2 linked regions of the Kribbella sp. NBC_01245 genome follow. The protein of the gene in region 1 interacts with the protein of each later gene in a pairwise test. Links are inferred from orthologs where the notes say so. Each region holds a gene or a part of one and is shown on either strand. Other genes may lie near its edges.

Region 1 (7,806 bases):
GCGGTCGCGGCGGTTCGGTCGGTCGCGGCCGCACGGGCGGTGGCGGCGGTTCGGTCAGTCCCGGCGGTTTGCGCGGTCGCAGCGGTTTGGCCGGTTGCGGTCAGCTGGGTGGTCGCGGCGGTTTGGGTGGTGGCGGTGGCGGTCAGGGTGGCGCTGAGGAGGGCGAGGGTGAGGAGTCTGCGCATGGTGACCTTCCGATTCGGGCGGTTCGGAACTTAGTTACCTGAAGATCAACTCTCTCGGTAAGTTAACCACGACGGAACGTGACCGCACTACGGTGTGAGATGTCCAGGGAAGGAAGCGACATGGAACTACTGGCGGAACTCACCCGGAGGCGGGTGCTCGCGATCATCCGCGCGGACAGTGCCGAGCTCGCGCTCACCAGCGTGCGCACGTTGATCGAGGCCGGCGTGACCGCGCTCGAGATCTCGCTGACCACGCCCGGCGCGGCCGAGGCTCTGCGAGAAGCGCGGGCGGAGTTCGGCCCGGAGGTGCTGCTCGGCGCGGGCACGGTGGTGACACCGGAGCAGGCCGACGAGGTGGCCGCCGCCGGGGTCGGGTTCATCGTCACTCCGGCGATCACGCGTGGTGCCCAGCGGAGTATCGAGCTCGGTCTGCCACTGCTGTGCGGCGCGTTGACCCCGACCGAGGTCATCACCGCGCTGGACCTCGGCGCGCTCGCGGTGAAGATCTTCCCGGCCAAGCTGTACGGCCCCGGCTATCTCAAGGAGCTGCGCGCACCGTTGCCCAAGGCCCCTTTGATCGCCGTCGGCGGTATCGACGCGACCTCCGCCCCTGAGTACCTCCGCGCCGGCGCCTTCGCCGTCGGCATCGGCTCCCCCCTGCTAGGCGATGCCGGCCAAGGCGGTTCCCAGACCGCACTAGCCGCCCGAGCCAACGAATTCCTCAAGGCAGTCGCAAATGCCTGACGCCGAGAACTCCGACCTCCCCACGTCGGACGACCCGACCTCTGCCCCCGCCGCCGCTGACCCCGCGGCTGCTGAGCCCGGCGCCGCTGGCCTCGCGGCCAGTGGCGCGCCAGCTCCGGATGTGCTGACGTTTGGCGAAGCGATGGTCTCGATCCGCACCCGCCAGGCCTTACGACTCGGCGGCGAGGCATCGCTATCCGTCGCAGGCTCCGAGAGCAATGTCGCGATCGGCCTTGCCCGGCTTGGCCATCACCCCCGCTGGGTAGGTGCCGTCGGCAACGACCAACCCGGCCAACTGGTGCTACGCACGCTCCGCGCCGAAGGCGTCGACATAAGCCTGACCCGCTTGTCGGACACCTCGTTCACCGGTTTCATCGCGTTCGACCAACCCGCGCACGACGTCACCCGGGTGAGCTATCACCGCCGCGGCTCGGCCGGTTCGGAACTGACCGTCGCCGATGTCGCAAAGGCCTTGGCGGCAGCCCGGCCGCGCCTCCTGCACGTCACCGGCATCACCCCGGCGTTATCCGAACGCGCCCGCAAGGCAACGGCGTACGTCGTACAGGCTGCTGCTGCCGAGGGCGTACCGGTCTCGCTGGACGTCAACTACCGCAGCCGTCTGTGGTCCCGCGCCGGGGCGGCTAGTTGCCTTCGGCCCCTACTTCCCCACCTCACCACGGTCTTCGCCTCCGACGACGAACTCGACATCCTCACCGCAGCGCCCGACCCGGTCCCGGCCCTCCTAGCAGCCGGCGTGACGGAAGTCGTCGTCACCGCAGGCGGCGCCGGCGCGTGGACCCACACCTCGGCGGGCACCATCCACCAACCCGCCCTCCCGGTCACGGTAGTCGACAGCATCGGCGCCGGCGACGCCTTCGTAGCGGGCTACCTAAGCGCCACCCTCGACGCCCTCGACATCCCCGCCCGCCTAGCCCGAGCCACCGCCTGCGGCGCCTTCTGCGTCTCCGCCCACGGCGACTGGGAATCCCTCCCCACCCGCCAAGACCTAACCCCCCACACCCCCGGCACCACCCTCCGCTAAATCTCACCGCGCCGTTGAGCAAGGCATGATCGTCACGCGGCGACTGCGGTGAACCGTCCACGAGAGAAGAGCGGTATGGCGTACGAACTGTCTGTCTGTGTAGAGATGTTGTTCCGCGAGCACGGCGACCCAATGTCGGAGCAGCAACTCAAGGCGGTGAAGGCGGCCGGTATCGACGCGGTCGAGTTCTGGATGTGGCGCAACAAGAACATCGACTCCATCGAGCGACTCACCAGCGAACTCGGCCTACGAATCACGTCCATGGTAAGTGAGCCGACGAGCCATCTCGTTGACCCGAGCCGTCACGACGAGTTCCTCAGCGGTGTTCGTGACTCGGTGCGAGTTGCCAACCGGCTTGGTGTGCCAAACCTCGTTGTGCTGTCCGGCGACTCCCGCCCGGGGATCCCCGCCGCAGAACAGACGAGCGCGATCGTCACCGGGCTACGAGCAGCCGCACCGATCGCCGAGGCCGCGGGCGTGACCCTCGTGCTCGAACCGCTCAACACGCGGGTCGACCACATCGGCAACTTCCTGGACTCGACTCCGCTCGCCCTGGAACTACTGGCCGAGATCGACTCGCCCAACGTCAAGCTGCTATACGACCTCTACCACTCAGTCGTCATGGGCGAGACGCCTTCGGAGGTGCTCTCGGGAGCCGCAGACCTGATCGGCCACGTCCAGATCGCCGACCATCCCGGCCGCCACGAACCCGGCTCGGGCCACATCGACTGGCGCCAGCAAATCGCCACCTTGACCACCATCGGCTACCAGTGCCCCCTCGGCCTCGAATACAGCCCCTCCACCCCCGACTCCCCCAAGTCCCTAACCCACATCCGCGCAATCGTCGCCTGAGTCAAACCTGGTCATCGGGCCCTTGTGACGCGGCGTGTCGCCGTTCATCGGGCCCTTGTGACCAAACGTGAGGGATTACCGCGAGGGATGAAGAAGGCGCTCGATGCCGGTGAGGATGGCAGCCCAGAGCAGCGGTCGTACGTCGCCTGCGTCGCGTGGTTCGTAGAGAGGCCAGACGTCGTCGCCGTAGACCAGGTGGACGCCTGCGGACTGGAGCAACTTCAGGTGTGACGGCCAGGACGGGTGACGTGCGTGGGCGGCGTTCACGCGCGGGAAGACCAGCATCGGCGTGGAACCGACGGCTTCGCAGAGGAGCGAGAGCGCCTGGTTGTCGGCGATGCCGAGGGCGAGTTTGGCCACCGTGTTGGCTGTCGCGGGAGCAACTGCGAACACGTCGACCTTCGGGTGCTCGCGAGGTTCGCCGGGCATGCGAGGCGTTGAGCGCACCGGCAGGCCAGTGAGTTCGGCCAGGCGGTCGATCTCCCCGAGTTCGCCCAGCCATCGCGCGGCCGTTGGGGTGAGAGTCACGGCGACTCGGCATCCCTTCGCGAGCAACGGTTCCACCAGACCTGCGCGCAAATCTTCAGCCCCGCCCGCACCACTGGCGACCACGCCAATGACTGGTGGGTCGGTCACGCGAAGCCCGGCGTCAGGCGAGCTCGATGTCGGGCTCGGATTCGGGGTCTAGCGGGAGGACGATTTTGAAGGTGGTGCGGCCGGGGACCGAGTCGACGCGGAGGTCGCCGTGGTGTTTTTTGACGATGATGCGCCAGGAGATGTCGAGGCCCAGACCGGTGCCTTCGCCGATCGGCTTGGTGGTGAAGAAGGGGTCGAAGATGCGGTCGCGGATATCCGCGGGGATGCCGGGTCCGCTATCGGTGATCTCGACTACGGCGTCTTCGCCGTCGCGGCGGGTGTGGATGGTGAGGGTGCCGGAGCCGCCCATCGCGCTGACGGCGTTGTCGATGATGTTGGTCCAGACCTGGTTCAGCTCGGCCGCGTAGGCCGGGATGTCGGGCAGTGACTTGTCGAAGTCCTTGACCACCTCGATACCGGTGAGCTTGCCGGACATCATCACCAGCGTCGACTTGAGCAACTCGTGCAGGTTGATCGTCTGGTACGGCGCGCGATCGATCTGCGAGTACTGCTTGGCGGCGCCGACGAGCGTGGAGATGCGGGTGACCGAGTCGTCGATCTCGTTCATCAGCGATTCGGTATCGATGGTGTACATCAGCCAGCGCACAGCGCCTTCGAGGTACTCCGGGCCGACCGCCGCGAGCACGTTGTCCACCCACGCCTCGTCGACGCCCGCGCTCGCGAAGACCGGCGCGACGTCCCAGCTGTTGGCCACGTTGTGGTCCTCGAGCCAGTCGGACAACGTGTCCTCGGCGTCGCTGAGCTCCATCGGGGAACGTTCGGGCGCCTTCGCGAGGCGCTCGACGGCGGCCTCTTGGAGCTCGACGATCGCGTGCAACTTGGTCGCGTCCAACGTGCCGTCGGCGAGCATGGCGAGTTTCGCCCGCATCCCGGCGACTCGTTGGCGCAGAGTCGCGGCGGCCCGTACGGCGGCTGCCGCCGGGTTGTTCAGCTCGTGGGTCAGACCGGCCGACAGCGAGCCGAGGGCGAGCAGGCGTTCGCGCTGGGCCATCGTCTGGCCGGTCCGGCGCATGCTCATCACGAAACCCTCGATCAGATGCACCGCCATCGGGAACCAGGTGTTCATCATCGTGGCCATGGTCTTGGCGTCCACGACGAAGAAGACCGACGGTCGCGTCACCCGCATCGTCGCCGTGTACGCCGTACGCTCGTCGGCGCCGAGGAATGCCGTGAACGCACCGGCGTAGACCCCGCGCTGCGACGTCCGGTTGATCTCGACTTCCTGGCCGTGCGACAACTTGCACAGCCGGAGCTCGCCGTCCAGCAAGACGTAGCAGCAGGTACCGGGGTCGCCCTCGGCGAAGACGATGCCCTCGTCGATCGACTCCACCTTGCCCTCCCGCGCGAGCCACTCGAGCTGGTCGTCGGTGAGGCTCTCGAACAGGAAGAGCGTGCGCAGATCGTCGATACCGATCCGGGCCGGGTCTTCGGTCGTCGTCATCAGAGCATCTCCAGGTATCGGTGGACCAGGGTGACCGCCATCGCGCCGTCGCCGACCGCCGAGGCGACCCGCTTCACCGACTCGGCCCGGACGTCCCCGGCGGCGAAGACCCCGGGCAGGCTCGTCTCCAGGTGGTACGGCTCGCGATCGAGGGACCAGCCGGCCGGGCGTCCGTTCAGATCCGGGCCGGTCAGCACGAAGCCGCGCTGGTCCCGAGACAGATCGGCAGGCAGCCAGTCGGTTCGCGGTGCCGCGCCGATGAAGACGAACAACCACTCGGCGTTGACCTCGCGGGACTCCCCGGTCGCGTTGTTCAGCAGAGTCAGGCGCTCGAGGTGGTCACCGCCCTTGCCGCTGATCACCTCCGTACAAGTGTGCACCTCGATCCCAGGAATCTCCCGGATCTGCTCGATCAGGTAGCTCGACATAGTTGCCTCGAGCCCCGGTCCGCGAACCAGGAGATGCACTTTGCGGGCGTGCCGGGAGAAGTAGACGGCGGCTTGTCCGGCCGAGTTGGCCCCGCCGACGATGTAGACGTCCTGACCCGAACAGCTCGGCGCCTCGGTCGATCCGCCGCCGTAGAAGACGCCACGGCCGGCCATCTCGGCCAGCCCGGGCACCTCCAGCGTGCGGTAGGCGACGCCGGTCGCGAGGATGACCGCGTGTGCCGAGAGCTCGCTGCCGTCGGAGAACCGCACCCGCCGCGCCGACCCGAGGGATTCGAGCGCGACCACCTCGCGGGCGGTCAGCAATTCCGCCCCGAACCGGACCGCCTGACGACGGGCCCGATCCGTGAGCTGCGCACCCGAGACGCCATCCGGAAAGCCCAGGTAGTTCTCGATCCGGCTCGACTGGCCGGCCTGACCACCTGTGGCGAGTTGTTCGACCAGGACCGTGCGAAGGCCTTCGCTTGCGCCGTACACCGCGGCACCGAGACCTGCAGGCCCACCACCGATCACTACGAGGTCGTAGAACTCCTCGGCCGGGTTGGTGGATAGGCCGACGTTTGCCGCCAGCTCGCCCTCTGACGGCGAAACCAGCACTGTGCCGTCTGGGCAGATCACTACGGGCAAATCGCTTCCGTCGACGCCTGCCGCGGCAAGGAGGCGGCAGCCCTCGTCATCGTCGTCCACCCGGTACCAGCGGTACGGAACGGCATTGCGGGCCAGGAAGTCCCGTGCGGTGTAGGAGGCGGCAGACCAGCGGTGACCGATCACCCGCACCTCGTCGGCCGGACGCTCGGGACTGGCCCGCCATGCGTCCAGCAGATTGTCGATGACCGGGTAGAGCTTCTCCTCCGGCGGATCCCACGGCTTCAACAGGTAGTGGTCCAGGTCGACCACGTTGATCGCCTGGATCGCCGCGTCCGTGTCGGCGTACGCAGTCAGCAGCACCCGTCGTGCCCGCGGGAACAGGTCCATCGCCTGCTCCAGGAACTCGATACCCGACATGCCCGGCATCCGGTAGTCGGCCAGCAGCACGGCCACTGGCTCCCCGCGCAACTTGAGCTCGCGGAGAGCCTCCAGCGCCTGGTCTGGCGCCTCGGCCCGCACAATGCGGTTCTGCTCGCCGTACTGCCTGCGGAGGTCGCGGGCGATCGACCTGGAGACCCCTGGATCGTCATCTACCGTCAGGATGACCGGGCGGACCGTTGACGCTGTCATCGATTGTCCGGCGTGAAAGCCCCGTCCTTCATGGCAGGGAGGAAACGCCGGTCCCTCCATTCAGGGTTTGTCGGTGGCATCGGGTAGGTTTTGCGGTGCTGGCCTGCGATAACCAAGCGACCGGCATCAGCACGACAGTTAAACCTTGTGGTTACTGCGGCCGGACGGGCCGTGGCAGCGCGGTGAGCCTTCTTGCGCAGTCCGGCACGGCATTGATCCGCGAACCTCATCTCGCTACCTCCGGGTAGTGGGGTGAAATCCCCCACCTTCAGGTGGGTGGAGGACGTCAAGCCCACATTCTTACCCACGCCCGGCTAGAACCAGGTACGGGTAGGCCAAGCTGATAAGTGTCCCGAGGCCCGTGTGGCCTCCTACCTCAAGCCACACCGGCCTCGGGACACTTATCAGGGCAGGGAGGCGAGGTACGGCGCGTGGCTGTTCTGGAACTCCCAGTTGTAGTAGCGATCCCAGTTGATCGACCAGGTCATCAGGCCCCGGAACGACGGTGACGCGCCTCCCCGAAGCGTGTAGCCGCCACAGCTCGTACCCTTCGCCAGACAGTCCAGCGCCTGGTGCACGGCCGCCGGCGCCGTATAGCCGTTACCGGCACTAGTAGCCGCCGGAAGTCCGAACGCGAGCTGGTCCTGCCGCAAGCCGGGGAAGGTGTGACCGGTATTAGCGACGGGGAAACCGGCCTTCATCATGTCCGTCATCGCGATGTGGAAGTCGGCGTTGCCGATGTTGTGGTACTGCCCGTCGAGGCCCATCACCGGGCCCGAGTTGTAGTCCTGCACGTGCAGCACGGTCAACGCGTCGCGCATGGCGTGGATGACGGGCAAGTACGAGCCGGTGCGGTTGTCCCCGCCACCCGCACCACCGTAGAACTGGTAGCCGACCTGCACGAAGAACGTCTCCGGCGCCATCGTGAGCACGAAGTTGGCGCCGTACTTGGCCTTGAGGCTCTTCAGCGCGGAGATCAGGTTGACGACGACCGGGGTGGTCGGGTTGCGGAAGTCGGTGTCACCCGAGTTGAAGTAAAGCGAGTGGCCCTCGAAATCGATGTCCAGACCGTTCAGCCCGTAGCGGTCGATGATCGCGCTGACCGAGCTGACGAAGGCATCCCGCGCGGCCGTGGTGGTGAGCTGGACCTGGCCGTTCTGGCCGCCGATGGAGATCAGCACCTTCTTACCGGCGGCTTGTTTGGCCCGGATCGCCGAGATG
Region 2 (5,557 bases), 310 kb from region 1 along the record:
CGGCTCGGAATTACACCGACCCCGGAGCACGCGAGTGGGTTCACTCGTGCCTCCAGTGTGCCATTAGTCCGCAACCCCGCCAGGATCCAGGTCACACCTCAAGACACTCACCGGCCCTTCGCACCCCGGCGTGTCGGTGTTCATCGGACCCTTGTGACGCGGCGTGTCGGGGTTCATCGGACCCTTGTGACCAAAGAGACAGCCCGCTCAGGCGACAAGGGTGCCGCCAGGTGTTCGGCGAGCAACCCGACGCGGCGGAATCATCTGTTCACGGAGTGAGCCGGATCGACCACACTTCGAGACCGTCCCGATTGATATAGCACAGACCGAGTGGACTTTCCGGCGCTGTCTCAGCGGGTGTCAGCGTGGAATGACTGCCCGTCGGGCGGCGTTAGCGTCGGTGCGTGGGTCACCCCCACGATCGTTGCCCGATGCACCTAAAGGAGATACCTGTGCGCGCCATCCGCGCTTTTGTTGCCCTAGGCACCGCCATCACCTTGGCCGTCAGCCTCGCCGCCTGCGGTTCGGACGACAAGTCCACCGCCGACGGCCCTGACCTCGGGCTGTTGCAGGCCGGCACGCTGCGGATCGGCACGCTGACCGATGCCCCGCCGAACGTGTACGTCAAGGACGGCAAGTTCACCGGCTTCGACAACGACCTGATCACCGCGGTCGCCGCCAAGCTGAACCTGAAGCCCGAGTTCGTCGGCACGGACTTCTCCGCCCTGCTCTCGCAGGTGAACGGCGGCCAGTTCGACCTCGGCAGCTCGTCCATCACCATCACCGAGGCGCGCAAGAAGACCGTTGCCTTCAGCAATGGCTACGACTTCGGCTACCTCGGGCTGAACACCACGAAGACCTCGGGCATCACGTCGTTCGACCAGTTGGCCGGCAAGCGCGTGGTCGTCGTCCAGGGCACGGTGCAGGACGACTACGCCACCCAGAAGGACCTCAACCCGGTCCGCGTGCCGAACTACAACGCCGCGGTCGGTCAGCTGAAGGCCGGCACCGCCGACGCGTGGATCTCCCCCGCCGAGATCGGCGAGAAGATGGCCAAGGAGCAGGGCGGCGGCGTGGTCATCCTGGCCGCGAAGGAGCTCAGCTCGGCGCCGACCGCGTACGCCGTTGCCAAGAGCAACGACAAGCTGCGCGAAGCGGTGAACAAGGCCCTCGACGAGGTCATCGCCGACGGCACCTGGACCAAGCTGGTCGAGCAGTACTACCCGGGTCGCGCGGTGCCGCCGTCGTTCAAGCCGGGTAGCGGCACGGTGAAGTTCGCGTTGCCCGCCGCCTGATGGATATTTGGTCCACTCTTTCGGACACGTTTCTCGACTGGGAGTCGATGAAGCTGGTCCTGCCGGAAATGCTGAAGGTGGGGCTGGTCAACACCCTCATCCTCGCCGCCGCCTCGGTCGTGCTGGGCACTGTGCTCGGCATGATCGTGGCGGTGATGGGATTGTCGCGGCGGCGCTGGCTGCGTTGGCCGGCGAAGGTCTACACGGACATCTTTCGCGGACTGCCGGCCATCCTGACGATCCTGCTGATCGGCCAGGGCCTGTCGCCGATCACCCGGCACTGGTGGGGCCCGAACCCTTACCCGCTGGGCATTCTCGCGCTCTCGCTCATCGCCGCCGCGTACATCGGTGAGATCTTCCGGTCAGGCATCCAGAGCATCGAAAAGGGCCAGCTCGAAGCCGCGCGTGCCCTCGGTTTCACCTACACGTCCGGGATGCGACTCGTCGTGATCCCTCAGGGCGTACGGCGGGTGCTGCCCGCCTTGGTGAACCAGTTCATCGCGTTGGTGAAGGAGTCGAGCCTGGTGTACTTCCTCGGGCTGCTGGCCAGTCAGCGGGAGCTGTTCCGGATCGGCCAGGACGCCGCGGCGACCAACGGCAACCTCTCGCCGTTGCTGCTGGCGGGCATCTTCTACCTGATCATCACGGTGCCGCTCACGCATCTGGTCAACTACTTCGACAAGCGGCTGCGCGAGGGCCGTCCCATTCTGGAAGAGGAGCTGGCCCGTGCCTGACACCTATGAGGCGGCGAGTCTCGAAGTCAAAGGGATCGAGCTTGCCTTTGGCAACAACAAGGTGCTGCGCGGCGTCGATCTCGCCGTTCCAGCCGGTACGACGGCCTGCGTGATCGGGCCGTCCGGCTCGGGCAAATCCACCCTGCTGCGTACGACGAACCGCTTGCTCGAGCCGGACGCGGGCGACGTACAGCTCGGTGGCGTGTCCGTCCTGCGCAGCAGTGCGGACGAGTTGCGCCGCCGGATCGGCATGGTCTTCCAGCACTTCAACCTCTTCCCGCACAAGAGTGTGCTGGAGAACCTGACCCTGCCGCTGCGCAAGATCAAGAAGCTCTCGGTCGATGAGGCGGCTTCGGCGGCAGAGCACCAGCTGGACTTGGTCGGCCTTCGGCACAAGGCGTCGGCCCGGCCGGGGAATCTCTCGGGCGGGCAGCAACAGCGAGTCGCGATCGCGCGGGCGCTGGCGATGAAGCCCGAGGTGATGCTGTTCGACGAGGCCACCTCGGCGCTCGACCCGGAGCTGGTCAAGGGTGTGCTCGCGCTGATGGCCGATCTCGCCAAGGCCGGGATGACGATGGTCGTGGTCACGCACGAGATGGGTTTCGCTCGTGAGGTGGCGGACCAGGTCGCGTTCATGGATCACGGCGTGGTGGTCGAGGCCGGTCCGCCCGATCGGCTCTTCACCGCGGCGGAGTCTCCACGGCTACAGCAGTTCCTCTCGCAAGTGCTCTAGATGAGGGGTACGACGTCCGCGATCGAGTCGACGATGCGCGTCGGGCGATAGGGGAAGCGGTCCACCTCGTGGCTGCCGGTCGAACCGGTGAGCACGAGGATGGTCCGCAATCCCGCCTCCAGACCGCTGATCACGTCGGTGTCCATCCGGTCGCCGATCATCACGGTGGTCTCGGAATGGGCCTCGATCTGGTTCAGCGCGCTGCGCATCATCAGCGGATTCGGCTTGCCCACGAAGTACGGCGCTACGCCGGTCGCGCGCGTGATGAGCGCCGCCACCGAACCGGTCGCGGGCAGCGGGCCCTCGGCCGACGGGCCGGTCGGGTCCGGGTTGGTCGCGATGAAGCGCGCGCCATCGGCGATCAGCCGGATCGCCCGCGTGATCGCCTCGAACGAGTACGTCCGGGTCTCCCCCAGCACGACGTAATCCGGATCGCGCTCGGTCAGCACATACCCGACCTCGTGCAGGGCCGTGGTCAGACCCGCCTCACCGATCACGTACGCCGTACCGCCGGCGCGCTGGTCGTTGAGGAACTGCGCGGTCGCGAGCGCCGACGTCCAGATCGCGTGCTCGGGCACATCGATGCCACCGGCAAGTAACCGCGCGTGCAGGTCCCGTGGCGTGAAGATCGAGTTGTTCGTGAGGACCAGGAACTTCCGGCCCGAGGCCTGGAGTTTGGCGATGAACTCACCGGCGCCGGGGATCGCCCGCTCCTCATGGACGAGTACGCCGTCCATATCGGTCAGCCAGCTCTCGATGGGCTTCACCTCGGTCATCGCATCTCCAGGTTTAGAGCGGGCTGGCTTCGGTGGCGAGGTGGCGGAGTTTGTCGATCATCTCGTTCGGGTCGTCGGCCTTGTAGACCGCGGAGCCGGCCACGAACACGTCCGCTCCGGCCTCGGCACAGCGCTCGATCGTCTCGGCGGACACCCCGCCGTCGATCTGGATCCAGATGTCCAGACCGTGCTTGGCGACCAGCTCGCGGGTCCGCCGGATCTTCGGCAGGCACACGTCGAGGAACTTCTGGCCACCGAATCCGGGTTCGACGGTCATGATCAGCACCATGTCGAGCTCGGCCAGGATGTCCTCGTACGGCTCGATCGGGGTTGCCGGCCGGAGCGCCATCGACGCCCGCGCGCCCTTGGCCCGGATCTCGCGGGCGGTCCGGATCGGCGCCCGGCAGGCCTCGACGTGGAAGGTGACGCTGCTCGCCCCGGCCTCGACGTACCCGGGCGCCCAGCGGTCCGGGTCCTCGATCATCAGGTGACAGTCCAGCGGCTGGTCGGTGGCCTTCGCGAGCGATTCGACCACCGGCATGCCGATGGTGAGGTTCGGGACGAAGTGGTTGTCCATCACGTCGACGTGCAGCCAGTCGGCATGCGAGACCGCCCGCGCCTCGTCGGCGAGGCGGGCGAAGTCAGCGGACAGAATGCTCGGCGCGATCTGAATACCCATGAGATTTGGGAGTCTATCGACGGGTCTCTAGCCAGTTGACGACCTGGGCTGGTTCTGTGACGAGTTCTACGTCCTCCGGGACGCTGGGACGCCGTACAACCACTACGGGTATCTCTAGTTCTCTGGCCGCTTCTAGCTTCGCTGAGGTCATCTCGCCGCCGCTGTCCTTAGTGACCAGTACGTCGATCCGGTGGTTCTTGAGTAGGTCTAACTCGTTGTCCAGGCTGTAGGGGCCTCTGGCGAGGATTAGCTGGCACCAGGTGGGAGTGGGCTCGGGTGGTTCTACGCAGCGGGCGAGCATCCATACGTTGCTGTGTTCGAAGGCCTTGAGCCCTTGGCGGCCAGTGGTGAGGAACGCCCGGCTACCGAGGTTTGCGAGCGCTGTTGCGGCGGTGGCGAGGTCGTCCACCCAGTGCCACTTGTCGCCGGGTCTAGCCGTCCACCCGGGTCGTCGTACCAGCAGAAGCGGTACGCCGGTCTCACGCGCGGCCTCGACCGCATGAGCCGTCATGGTCGCTGCAAACGGGTGTGTGGCGTCCACGAGCGCGTCGATCTGCTGGTCCCGCAGGTATTGCTTGAGCCCGTCTACGCCGCCGAAGCCGCCGTGTCTGGTCTCTCCGACTGGAAGCTTGGGGTCCTTCACCCGGCCAGCCAGCGAGGACACGACGTCGTACGCCGGTGTGAGCAGGCGTGCCACCTCGCGTGCCTCGCCCGTGCCGCCGAGGAGTAGGACCTTCATCTAGCGCTCGCGGGCCGCCGAGTAGAGGTGGCTGTCGGTGAAGCCTTCGGCGGCGAGGACCTTGCCGACAACGATGATCGCGGTACGGCGAATACCGGCTTCTTGTACCTGCGCGGCGATATCGGCGAGGGTGCCGCGGAGGATGATCTCGTTCTCGCGACTGGCCCAGGCGACAACCGCGGCCGGGCATTGCTCGCCGTAGTTCGGAGCGAGTTCGGCGACGACCTGCGCGATCTTGTCGACCGCGAGGTGCAGCACGATCGTGGCCCGGCTCGCGCCCAGGGTGGTGAGGTCCTCGCCGGGCGGCATCGCGGTCGCGCGGCCTTGGAGCCGGGTGAGGATGACCGTTTGGGCGACTTCGGGCACGGTCAGTTCGCGGTTGAGGCTGGCCGCCGCGGCCGCGAACGCCGGTACGCCAGGGGTCACGTCGTACGGCACGTTCAAAGCGTCGAGTCGGCGCATCTGCTCGGCCATCGCGCTGAAAACGGAGGGATCGCCCGAATGCAGGCGGGCCACGTCATGACCGTTCTCGTGAGCCTGCACGAGTTCCGCGATGATCTCGTCCAGCGTGAGCTCGGCGGTATCGACCTTGCGGGCGTCC

The links. Proteins that work in one complex are often made in the same cells at the same time.
Region 2: the proteins of OG394_RS36645 (region 1) and rpe interact in binary tests that used the Escherichia coli proteins (3 or more experiments, as listed by UniProt). The link is inferred for Kribbella sp. NBC_01245 from one-to-one orthologs.

The regions. Positions count from the first base shown.
Region 1 is NZ_CP108487.1:7,944,094-7,951,899, reverse strand. Bases 1-2,946 are described here. They hold OG394_RS36645 (sugar kinase), read left to right. Parts: upstream 1-921; coding sequence 922-1,971; downstream 1,972-2,946. Other genes in these bases: OG394_RS36635 (flavoprotein), read right to left, coding at 2,899-2,946; OG394_RS36640 (TIM barrel protein), read left to right, coding at 2,047-2,823; OG394_RS36650 (bifunctional 4-hydroxy-2-oxoglutarate aldolase/2-dehydro-3-deoxy-phosphogluconate aldolase), read left to right, coding at 306-929; OG394_RS36655 (sialidase family protein), read right to left, coding at 1-185. Outside these bases: more of OG394_RS36635, read right to left, coding at 2,947-3,435; OG394_RS36630 (ATP-binding protein), read right to left, coding at 3,473-4,921; OG394_RS36625 (FAD-dependent oxidoreductase), read right to left, coding at 4,921-6,585; OG394_RS36620 (chitinase), read right to left, coding at 6,990-7,806. UniProt on the Escherichia coli protein: Catalyzes the ATP-dependent phosphorylation of fructoselysine to fructoselysine 6-phosphate. Functions in a fructoselysine degradation pathway that allows E.coli to grow on fructoselysine or psicoselysine.
Region 2 is NZ_CP108487.1:8,263,041-8,268,597, reverse strand. The notes cover bases 2,385-5,275. They hold rpe (ribulose-phosphate 3-epimerase), read right to left. Parts: upstream 4,218-5,275; coding sequence 3,552-4,217; downstream 2,385-3,551. Other genes in these bases: cobM (precorrin-4 C(11)-methyltransferase), read right to left, coding at 4,957-5,275; OG394_RS38020 (cobalt-precorrin-6A reductase), read right to left, coding at 4,231-4,956; OG394_RS38030 (HAD-IIA family hydrolase), read right to left, coding at 2,759-3,538; OG394_RS38035 (amino acid ABC transporter ATP-binding protein), read left to right, coding at 2,385-2,762. Outside these bases: OG394_RS38045 (ABC transporter substrate-binding protein), read left to right, coding at 453-1,295; OG394_RS38040 (amino acid ABC transporter permease), read left to right, coding at 1,343-2,029; more of OG394_RS38035, read left to right, coding at 2,022-2,384; more of cobM, read right to left, coding at 5,276-5,557. UniProt on the Escherichia coli protein: Catalyzes the reversible epimerization of D-ribulose 5-phosphate to D-xylulose 5-phosphate.